DNA from 4 places in the Caballeronia sp. INML1 genome. Region 1 is predicted to be linked to each of the others. Evidence: predicted binding sites of a transcription regulator. Region 1 holds the regulator's gene; each other region holds the start of a gene.
The links. Region 1 encodes LexA, which represses DNA repair genes until DNA is damaged. Its sites were predicted from a motif close to ACTGTATNNNNATACAGT; they were not measured.
Positions count from the first base shown of each region.

Region 2: dinB (DNA polymerase IV) is a predicted target of LexA. The motif match lies at 809-826, and genes of this name have one in related genera.
Region 3: recA (recombinase RecA) is a predicted target of LexA. The motif match lies at 979-996, and genes of this name have one in related genera.
Region 4: NCR38_RS20700 (DUF2471 family protein) is a predicted target of LexA. The motif match lies at 1,064-1,081, and genes of this name have one in related genera.

Region 1 is NZ_JALQDT010000015.1:6,357-8,558, forward strand. Features, by position in the region: gene NCR38_RS06120 (DUF2939 domain-containing protein) at 1-301, opposite strand, end outside; gene NCR38_RS06125 (hypothetical protein) at 402-728, opposite strand; gene lexA (transcriptional repressor LexA) at 935-1,612, opposite strand; gene NCR38_RS06135 (sulfate ABC transporter substrate-binding protein) at 1,871-2,202, shown strand, end outside.
Region 2 is NZ_JALQDT010000053.1:9,035-11,236, reverse strand. Features, by position in the region: gene NCR38_RS19695 (DUF3563 family protein) at 1-114, opposite strand, end outside; gene NCR38_RS19690 (hypothetical protein) at 407-772, shown strand; gene dinB (DNA polymerase IV) at 936-2,114, shown strand.
Region 3 is NZ_JALQDT010000004.1:296,861-299,062, reverse strand. Features, by position in the region: gene recA (recombinase RecA) at 1-878, opposite strand, end outside; gene NCR38_RS02410 (response regulator transcription factor) at 1,162-1,953, shown strand; gene NCR38_RS02405 (sensor histidine kinase) at 1,959-2,202, shown strand, end outside.
Region 4 is NZ_JALQDT010000055.1:138,838-141,039, reverse strand. Features, by position in the region: gene NCR38_RS20705 (DUF2252 domain-containing protein) at 1-609, shown strand, start outside; gene NCR38_RS20700 (DUF2471 family protein) at 675-1,031, opposite strand; gene NCR38_RS20695 (CsbD family protein) at 1,299-1,487, shown strand; gene NCR38_RS20690 (helix-turn-helix domain-containing protein) at 1,615-2,202, opposite strand, start outside.

The sequences.
Region 1 (2,202 bases):
CATAGGAGTCCACCAGAGGACCGACGAGCGCTGCGCCGATCATCGCCCCGATGATCGCGAGCGGATTGCCGCTCTTTTGTATATCGACGCGGCGCGTGAGCAGCGCGCCGACCTGCTCCTTGAGGCTCGCGCGCAGCGCGGGAAAATCGACGTACTCGTTGACGGTCTGCGCATCGCGCGCATCGGCTGCGCGTTTTACGCGGTTCAGCGCGATGTAAGGCGACGCATAGATAAAAGCGAGCGCCGCGGCGAGAATCAGGACGACGACTGCGGCGGCGACGGAGCGGCTAGTGCGGGACATGCGACGGCGAAGCCTCTCTGCAAAACGTGAATCTGAAATTGACCTCGCAGGCGCGTGATAAATCCCGTTAATTCACATTCTGCGGGCGGTGCGCCTCGTTTCAGGCGAGGATGCCGCCGGTGAGCCCCGCGTTTTCCTCCGCGATGCAACGGTCGATCATGCGCGACACTTCGTCGATCTTGCCTACCAGAATCACGCGTGACTGGCCGCGATAGACACGCACCGGCGCGCGCTGTTCCGGCTCCGCATGCACTGTGCTGTTCAACGACACGCGCGCGAAAGCCGGCTGCTGGGACGGCAGCGCGGGCATTTCGTCGAAGAGATCCGACGTAGTTTCGGCGCGCGGCATGCCGCAGGCGATCAGCGCGCGCAGATGGCGCAGGCGGCCGAATTGACGGAAGGGCAGCAGCCGGGCAAAACGTTCCATGATGACTCTCCAGACGATAGGACGCACCGCGGCGCACCGCGCACGGCGGCCGTCATGCTTGTTATGTTTGAACCGGCTCGACTGAACGTCGAAAGCGGTTGGTGAGGCTATCTTGCGATGTCAATGAGACATTTCTTGTCCCGTTGCGAAAGTGAGCGAATGATTTGCCTCCGACTTTCGCTTCCCGCCCATGTCGCGCGGAGACCTCAGAACTCGCCTGAACGAATCAGCCCGACCGCGATGCCTTCCAGCGCGAAATCGCTGCTGCCGGAGCGCACGAAAATATTCTCGTAGTCCGGGTTTTCGGCGATGAGCTCGACGCCGTCCGGACGGCGTTTCCAGCGTTTGACCGTCACGTCGTCGCCGAGACGCGCGACCACGATCTGTCCGTCTTTCGCTTCGGTGCGCTTCTGCACGGCCAGCAAGTCGCCGTCGAGGATGCCGGCGTCGCGCATCGAGAGGCCGCGCACTTTCAGCAGATAGTCCGGCCGGCTGGAAAAGAGCGCGGGGTCGCAGGCGTAATGCTGCGAGATGTGTTCCTGCGCGAGGATCGGACTCCCGGCCGCGACACGCCCGACGAGCGGCAGCGACAGCTGCATGATGCTCTGATGCGGCAGCGTGAATTGATGGGGCATGTCCTCCGAACGATCGGAGCGCGAGGCATCGCCGAGCAGCCTGATGCCGCGCGACGAGCCCGCCGCGAGTTCGATCACGCCCTTGCGCGCCAGCGCCCGCAAGTGCTCCTCCGCGGAATTCGCCGAGCTGAAGCCGAGTTCCGCCGCAATCTCGGCGCGCGTCGGCGGAAAGCCCGTGCGGTCGATCGCGCGCTGGATCAGTTCGAACACCTGCTGCTGCCGCGCGGTAAGTTTTGATGTCTTGGTCACTGGCTCGGGCCCTTGGTGCACTGTATGGATGGACAGATGACTGTATTTTTATACAGTATTTCGCGCTTTTCAAGCTTTACTTTAAGTTCGCCCGTCTGCGGCTGCCGCGCGCACGCTTAGCGGCCGCGATCGCTTTTTCCATCCAGGAATATCGTTCTTAGCAGTTTTACGTATAAAAAAGTGAATAACGATTATTTCTAATCATATAGACGCCTCGATAGACTGATTCCGTCAATTCGATAAGACGGAGAACGGGGAATGCAAAGCATCAGACTGGGATTGGGCAAAGGCGCGCGGCGCCTGGTCGCGGCGGCGGCGCTGACGGCGGCGGGCGTTGGGATGGCCGCGTCGGCCTTCGCGCAGACGTCGTTTCTGAACGTCTCATACGACCCGACCCGCGAGCTGTATCAGGACTTCAATCAGGCGTTCGCGAAAAAGTGGAAGGCCGATACCGGCGAGACGGTGACCTTCAAGCAATCGCACGGCGGCTCGGGCGGACAGGCTCGCGCGGTGCTCGACGGTCTGCAGGCCGACGTCGTCACGCTCGCGCTCGCTTACGACATCGATGCGCTCGCCTCCAAGGGACTCGT
Region 2 (2,202 bases), on a different contig from region 1:
GCGGCGTTCGAGATCGGCGAGATCGCTCGATGATGCGAGATAGGCGTCGCGGGCCTCGTCCGGCGTGTGAATCGAGAAGAGATGGTCGATGGACTGCGAAAGACGTGCAAACATGATGTGCTCCCGTCGTTGAAAAAAGGCCGATATGAGTGGGGCCGACGAAAGCAGGTTATGCCCGGCGAATTAGAAAGGAATGAGAGCGCAATCGCATGCCTTCGATGCGCGATTGCGCCCTTCGCATGACGAAGCGTTCGCCAACGCACCGTGAATCCGATCGCACTGCGGGCAGGCACTGCCGCGCCGCACCATCCCGTGCTATCGTGCTTTTATACGGGTTACATGCGGGTTTCGATACGAAACGCCGTGCGTCATCCGCGTTCGTCGATCGTCTCTCGTGAAGGCCGCCATGAACGATGTGTCTCGTATCCTCAGTGCCCGCGACCGCGTCGAGTTGCTCTGCTGGCTCACGTGCGGCAGTCTCGGCGCGTATTACCTGAATGGCGACTGGCCTGCCGCCTCGTTTCACGTGCAGGCCGCGCATAAATGGCTCGACCGGCATCAGCGCCTCGCGGACTGGCTCACGGTCGCCAAGCTCGCCGCCATTGCACGCGAGATCGCCACGCAGCATTGCGCGCTGCTCGAAGCGGACTGGGCGCGCGACGCCGTCGAGGAAATCCTCGACAGTGAAGACCTCAACTATCAATCGGATGTCGTCCGGCAGGTCTTCGACGATTGCCGCCGCGCACTCGCCGAAAAGCGCACGCCGGAATGACGTGCTCGCGCGCACGGGCAGGCTCTAGCGCGAATTACTGTATGGATGTACAGTAAGCCATTTTTATTGCCTGGCGGCACTGCCTTAGCATGTTCGGTGCGTTCTCCTCTGTCGATTTCGCCTTGAGCGCGTCTCGTTGCGCAGCGACGTTCTGATCGCCGCAATGGACACGCCGTCTCCGACACCCGCGCCGCGCCGCATCGCGCATCTCGACATGGATGCGTTCTTCGCGTCGGTCGAACTCCTGCGTTATCCCGAACTGCGCGGCATGCCCGTCGTGGTCGGCGGCGGCCGCAGCGCCACGCCCGAGACGCTCCCCGACGGCTCGCGCCGCTTCAGGCGCCTGCGCGATTACGCGGGCCGCGGCGTCGTGACCACATCCACTTACGAGGCGCGCAAGTTCGGCGTCTTTTCCGCAATGGGCATGATGAAGGCCGCGCAGCTCGCGCCCGACGCGATCCTTCTGCCGACCGACTTCGAGTCCTATCGCCACTACTCGCGCCTCTTCAAGGCCGCGATCGCGACGTTTACGACGCAGATCGAGAATCGCGGCATCGACGAGATTTATATCGACGTCAGCGATCTGCCTGGCGAGCCGGCCGATATCGGTCAGCGGATGAAGGACGCCGTGCGCGAGGCGACCGGGCTCACGTGCTCGATCTGCATCGCGCCGAACAAGCTGCTCGCAAAGATCGGCTCCGAGCTCGACAAGCCCGACGGCCTCACCATCCTCACGATGGCCGACCTGCCGACGCGCATCTGGCCGCTCGCCGCGCGCAAGGTGAACGGCATCGGCCCGAAGGCGAGCGAAAAACTCGCGGCGCTCGGCATCGTCACTGTGGGCGATATCGCCGCCGCCGATCCCGGGTTCCTGCAGACGCACTTCGGCGGCACGTATGCCGCATGGCTCGCGCGCATCGCGCAGGGACAGGACGAGCGGCCTGTCGTCGTGAGTTCGACACCCAAGTCGATGAGCCGCGAGACCACGTTCGAGCGCGACTTTCATCCGAAGCAGGATCGCGCGACGCTCTCCGCGGAGTTCACGGGCCTGTGCACGCGTGTCGCCGAGGACTTGCAGCGCAAAGGCTATGTCGGGCGCACGGTGGGCATCAAGCTGCGCTTCGACGACTTTCGCACCGTGACGCGCGATCTCACCGTGCCTGTTGCGACCGCTGATCCGGTCGAGATCCGCCGCGCCGCGACCGAATGCCTGAAGCGAATCGTGCTCGATCGCCGCATCCGGTTGCTTGGCGTGCGCGTCAGCGCGCTCGCGGGGCGCGATGAGAGTGGTTTCGCCGAGCCGGTGCAGGTCGAATTACCGTTCGACGCCGCCGGCGACTAAGCGTTTCCCCGTACGGCGCACTCGTCACCCAATGCCTATTAGGCTGATCAATACAGAAGTCTTTCATTGGTTCACCGCTCTGAGCGGG
Region 3 (2,202 bases), on a different contig from region 1:
AGCTTCGCCTGCACGCCGAGATCGATGATTTCGCCCTGACGCGAAATGCCTTCGCCGTACAGGATGTCGAAAATGGCTTCGCGGAACGGCGGCGACACCTTGTTCTTCACGACCTTCACGCGCGTCTCGTTACCGATGACTTCGTCGTTCTTTTTGATCGAGCCGATACGGCGGATATCCAGACGCACCGACGAATAGAACTTGAGCGCGTTACCGCCCGTAGTGGTTTCCGGGTTGCCGAACATCACGCCGATCTTCATGCGAATCTGGTTGATGAAGATCACGAGGCAGTTCGTGCGCTTGATCGTACCGGTGAGTTTGCGCAGCGCCTGCGACATCAGACGCGCTTGCAGACCCGGAAGCGAATCGCCCATTTCGCCTTCGATTTCCGCCTTCGGCACGAGTGCCGCGACCGAGTCGATGACGATCATGTCGATGGAGCCGGAGCGCACCAGCGCATCCGCGATTTCCAGCGCCTGCTCGCCCGTGTCCGGCTGCGAGATCAGCAGATCCTGCGCGTTCACGCCGAGCTTTTGCGCGTATTGCACGTCCAGCGCGTGTTCCGCGTCGATGAACGCCGCCGTGCCGCCGAGCTTCTGCATCTCCGCGATCACCTGCAGCGTGAGCGTAGTTTTACCCGAGGACTCCGGGCCGTAGATTTCCACGACACGGCCGCGCGGCAGACCGCCGACGCCGAGCGCGATGTCCAGTCCGAGCGAACCGGTGGAGACCACCTGAATGTCTTCGACCGCCTCACCTGCGCCGAGCCGCATGATCGACCCTTTGCCGAATTGCTTTTCGATCTGCGAGAGCGCGGCGGCCAGGGCTTTGCTCTTTTCCGCAGTCATTCCAGCCGGGCCTTTCTTGCTTTCTTCCATGAATCGTCCTTTGCTATGATGAACGGCGTCTGAGGCAGTGTTCACGGGCTTTTCCGCTGCTCGATCGAGCATACGAAACCGCGCTTCCACTCACGCAGACACTGTATAAAAAAACAGTAGTTTTTGCAAGCACAGATCGGCGTGACGCAACTTTTTTCCACGCCGCGCGAGACGCGCAAAGACTATGAAACACCTGGAGACCGCCGCGCCGGGCGACACACGGTGCCGGCAATGCCGATGCGCTTCATCGCGCATGCACGGCGTAAAAAAGGCGCACACGACGATGCGAATCCTCATTGCCGAAGACGACAGCATACTCGCGGACGGCCTCGTCCGATCACTCCGCCAATCGGGATACGCCGTCGACCATGTGAAGCATGGCGTCGAGGCGGACACCGCTCTTTCCTTGCAGACGTTCGACCTGCTGATACTCGATCTGGGCCTGCCGCTCATGCCCGGTCTCGAAGTCCTGCGCCGCCTGCGCGCGCGCAACTCGCAGATGCCCGTGCTGATTCTGACCGCCGCCGACAGCGTCGATGAACGCGTCAAGGGCCTCGATCTCGGCGCGGACGACTATATGGCCAAGCCTTTCGCGCTGAACGAGCTCGAAGCGCGCGTGCGCGCGCTCACACGGCGCGGCGCGGGCGGCGGCCCGACGGTCGTGAAGCACGGCTCGCTTTCTTTCGATCAGGTCGGACGAATTGCGACGATCGGCGATCAGGTCATCGATCTGTCCGCGCGCGAGCTCGGTGTGCTCGAAGTGTTATTGCAAAGAACCGGCCGGCTCGTGTCGAAGGAACAGCTCGTCAATCATCTGTGCGAGTGGGGCGAGGAAGTCAGCAATAACGCGATCGAGGTCTATGTGCATCGGCTTAGAAAAAAGATCGAGCCGAGCGGCGCGAAGATCATTACGGTACGCGGCCTGGGTTACACGCTCGAGAAAGCGGGCGCGGCGACACCTGGCGCAAGCGGCACGAGCGGCACAAGCGGTACGAGCGGTACCAGCGGCACACACGGCGCGAACGGCGCGGGCCCGCAACCGTCGGGCGTCGCCACCGGCCATCACTATAAGTAGAGTGCATGGCGTCGCCCGTTTCCACCGAACCGCCCGAGTCGAAAAGCCAGGCACAGGCGAACGCCGACGATTCCGACGCCCTGCGCGACGCGCGCTACGCCAATCCCTTCGCGCCGCCCGACGAACTCGAGCCCGACAACGAGACGCATCCGCGCTCGCTCTTCGGTGAAATTCTCGACTGGATGCTCGCGCCGCTTCTGCTGCTCTGGCCGATGAGCATCGCGGTGACGTATCTCGTCGCAAAATCGA
Region 4 (2,202 bases), on a different contig from region 1:
CCGGAGCGGGCGAGGCTGCTGTCGCAATTCGCGCTGCAGGACGTCGCGTTCAAGGTGGTAGGCGTGGGCAGTGTCGGCACGCGTTGCTTCGTCCTGTTGCTAACCGACCACCACGACAAACCGCTTTTTTTGCAGATGAAGGAAGCATCGACGTCGGTTGTCGCGAGATACGCGAAGCACGCGAGAGACGTGGACCATTCCGGGCACGATGGACAGCGCGTCGTTCATGGTCAACGTCTGATGCAGGCGGCCACGGACCCGTTCCTCGGCTGGGCGACAGGGCCGCTCGGACGTACGCTGTACATCCGTCAGTTGCGCGACATGAAAATTTCCGCCGAACTCGAAAACCTGAGCGACGACGCCTTTCGCGAATACGCCGCGCTTTGCGGCTGGGCACTTGCCCGCGCGCACGCGAAGGCAGGCGGACGCGCGCCGGACATTTCGGGCTATCTCGGCAACAGCGATCGCATGGCCGAAGTGCTGGTGCGTTACGGGCGGAGCTACGCGGATCAGGTGGAGAAGGATTACGAGGTGTTTCGTGCCGCGTGTCGGAACGGCAAGCTCGAAGCGCGTTCCGATGCGGACATGTCGGCCGACTTTGCGCCTTGAAGCTATTCGATGCCGGGTGAGATGGAACCGGGGACGTCGGCATCGCCGCGTCCCCGGGTGCCACGTCAGTGCGCGCCGATGACCGCCCGCGGTTGCCCTTGTCGGGCTGCGCGCTCGTAAGCGTCTACGGCGAAAGCGAAAACGGCGGGCAACGCGTCGGACGATGCAACATCGACTACGTCGTCCGTCTCAGGGAAATGAAAGTCGTCGGGACGCGCAAACAGTTCACGCAATGCGGCTTCGTGCCGTCCGGCAAACCCGAGGTCCGCGACGGCCTCGGCCTCGATTGCGTGCAATAGCCGCCAGGTCAACGGCACGCCTTTGTCGATGTAACGCCCTGCGATCTGACGCGTGATGCGCTCCAGGTCGCGCACGGCGCGGGCAAACTGCCGCCTGCTCAGGTTCTCGCCATTCGACTCCATGATTCACCCCTTTTCCCAACCGGTCTCATTATACTGTATAAACATACAGTACTTGTTGCAATGAAAATAGCGTCGCGCTACTCGACCCGGGTGTATGTGCGATTCCGCCTACGTGCGATTCAGACATTCGCTGCTATGCGTGCCGGCCGTCGAAGCGCATCGTGGAACCATGCTTGGGAAATCTTCCGAGCTGAACGCGCAGACGCTACTGCGTGCGTTCGACGGCACCGCGCGGCCAACACCGCTGCAAACCACGGGAGAACTGAGATGAATAAGGATCAAGTCGAAGGCGTCGGCAAGCAGGTCAAGGGCAAGATCAATGAGGGCGTCGGGAAGGTAACTGGCGACACGGCTCAGGAAGCCAAGGGCGATCTGCAACAGGCTGCGGGCAAGGTCCAGAAAGGCGTGGGCGATGCGCGCGAAGATCTGAAGGACACTGTGAAGAAGAACCCGTAAGACGGGCGTTTCGGCGCCGCGACGTTGGCGCCGTTTCCGGCGGGACGTGCTCCGATGCGCGTCCCGTTTTTCATTGCGGGTGAACTATTGTCGCGGGCTTTGTGCGCATAAAGTTGCCGCGGACGCGTCAGCCGTGAATCACCACGAGCAGCGCCTTGGCTTCCGCGCGTCCGACGTTGCGGACCGCATGCGCTTCGTCCGCCGCGTAGCGCGCCGTTTCTCCCGCTTTGAGCCGACGCGTCGAACCCGACGCATCCACTTCGATCGTCCCGTTTAGCACCGTCACGTGCTCACGCGTCCCCGGTTCATGCGCGTTCGACGTGAGCGCGGCGCCCGATTGCAGTGTGAGTTCATACCATTCGAATTTGCCCGCTAGTTCTATCGGTCCCCACACACGCAACTGATAACCACCGTTATCGCCGGTCAACGTCGGTATTTCGTGCGGCCCGGCAACGCGGATTGCTTCGACCGGCCTCTGCTGCGCGAACAATTGATCCAGACTGATGCCGAGCGCGTTGGTCAGTCGCCAGGCGACCGCAATCGTCGGATTCGCCTTGTCGCGCTCGATTTCCGACAGCATCGACTTCGACACGCCGGCCGCCCGCGATAAATCGTCGAGCGTCAGCTTCCGTTCATTGCGCAAGCGTTGAATGATCTCTCCGACGCGCGGTGGCGTCGCACCGGCCCCCGCGAGGTCGCCTGTTTTTCCTTCCGA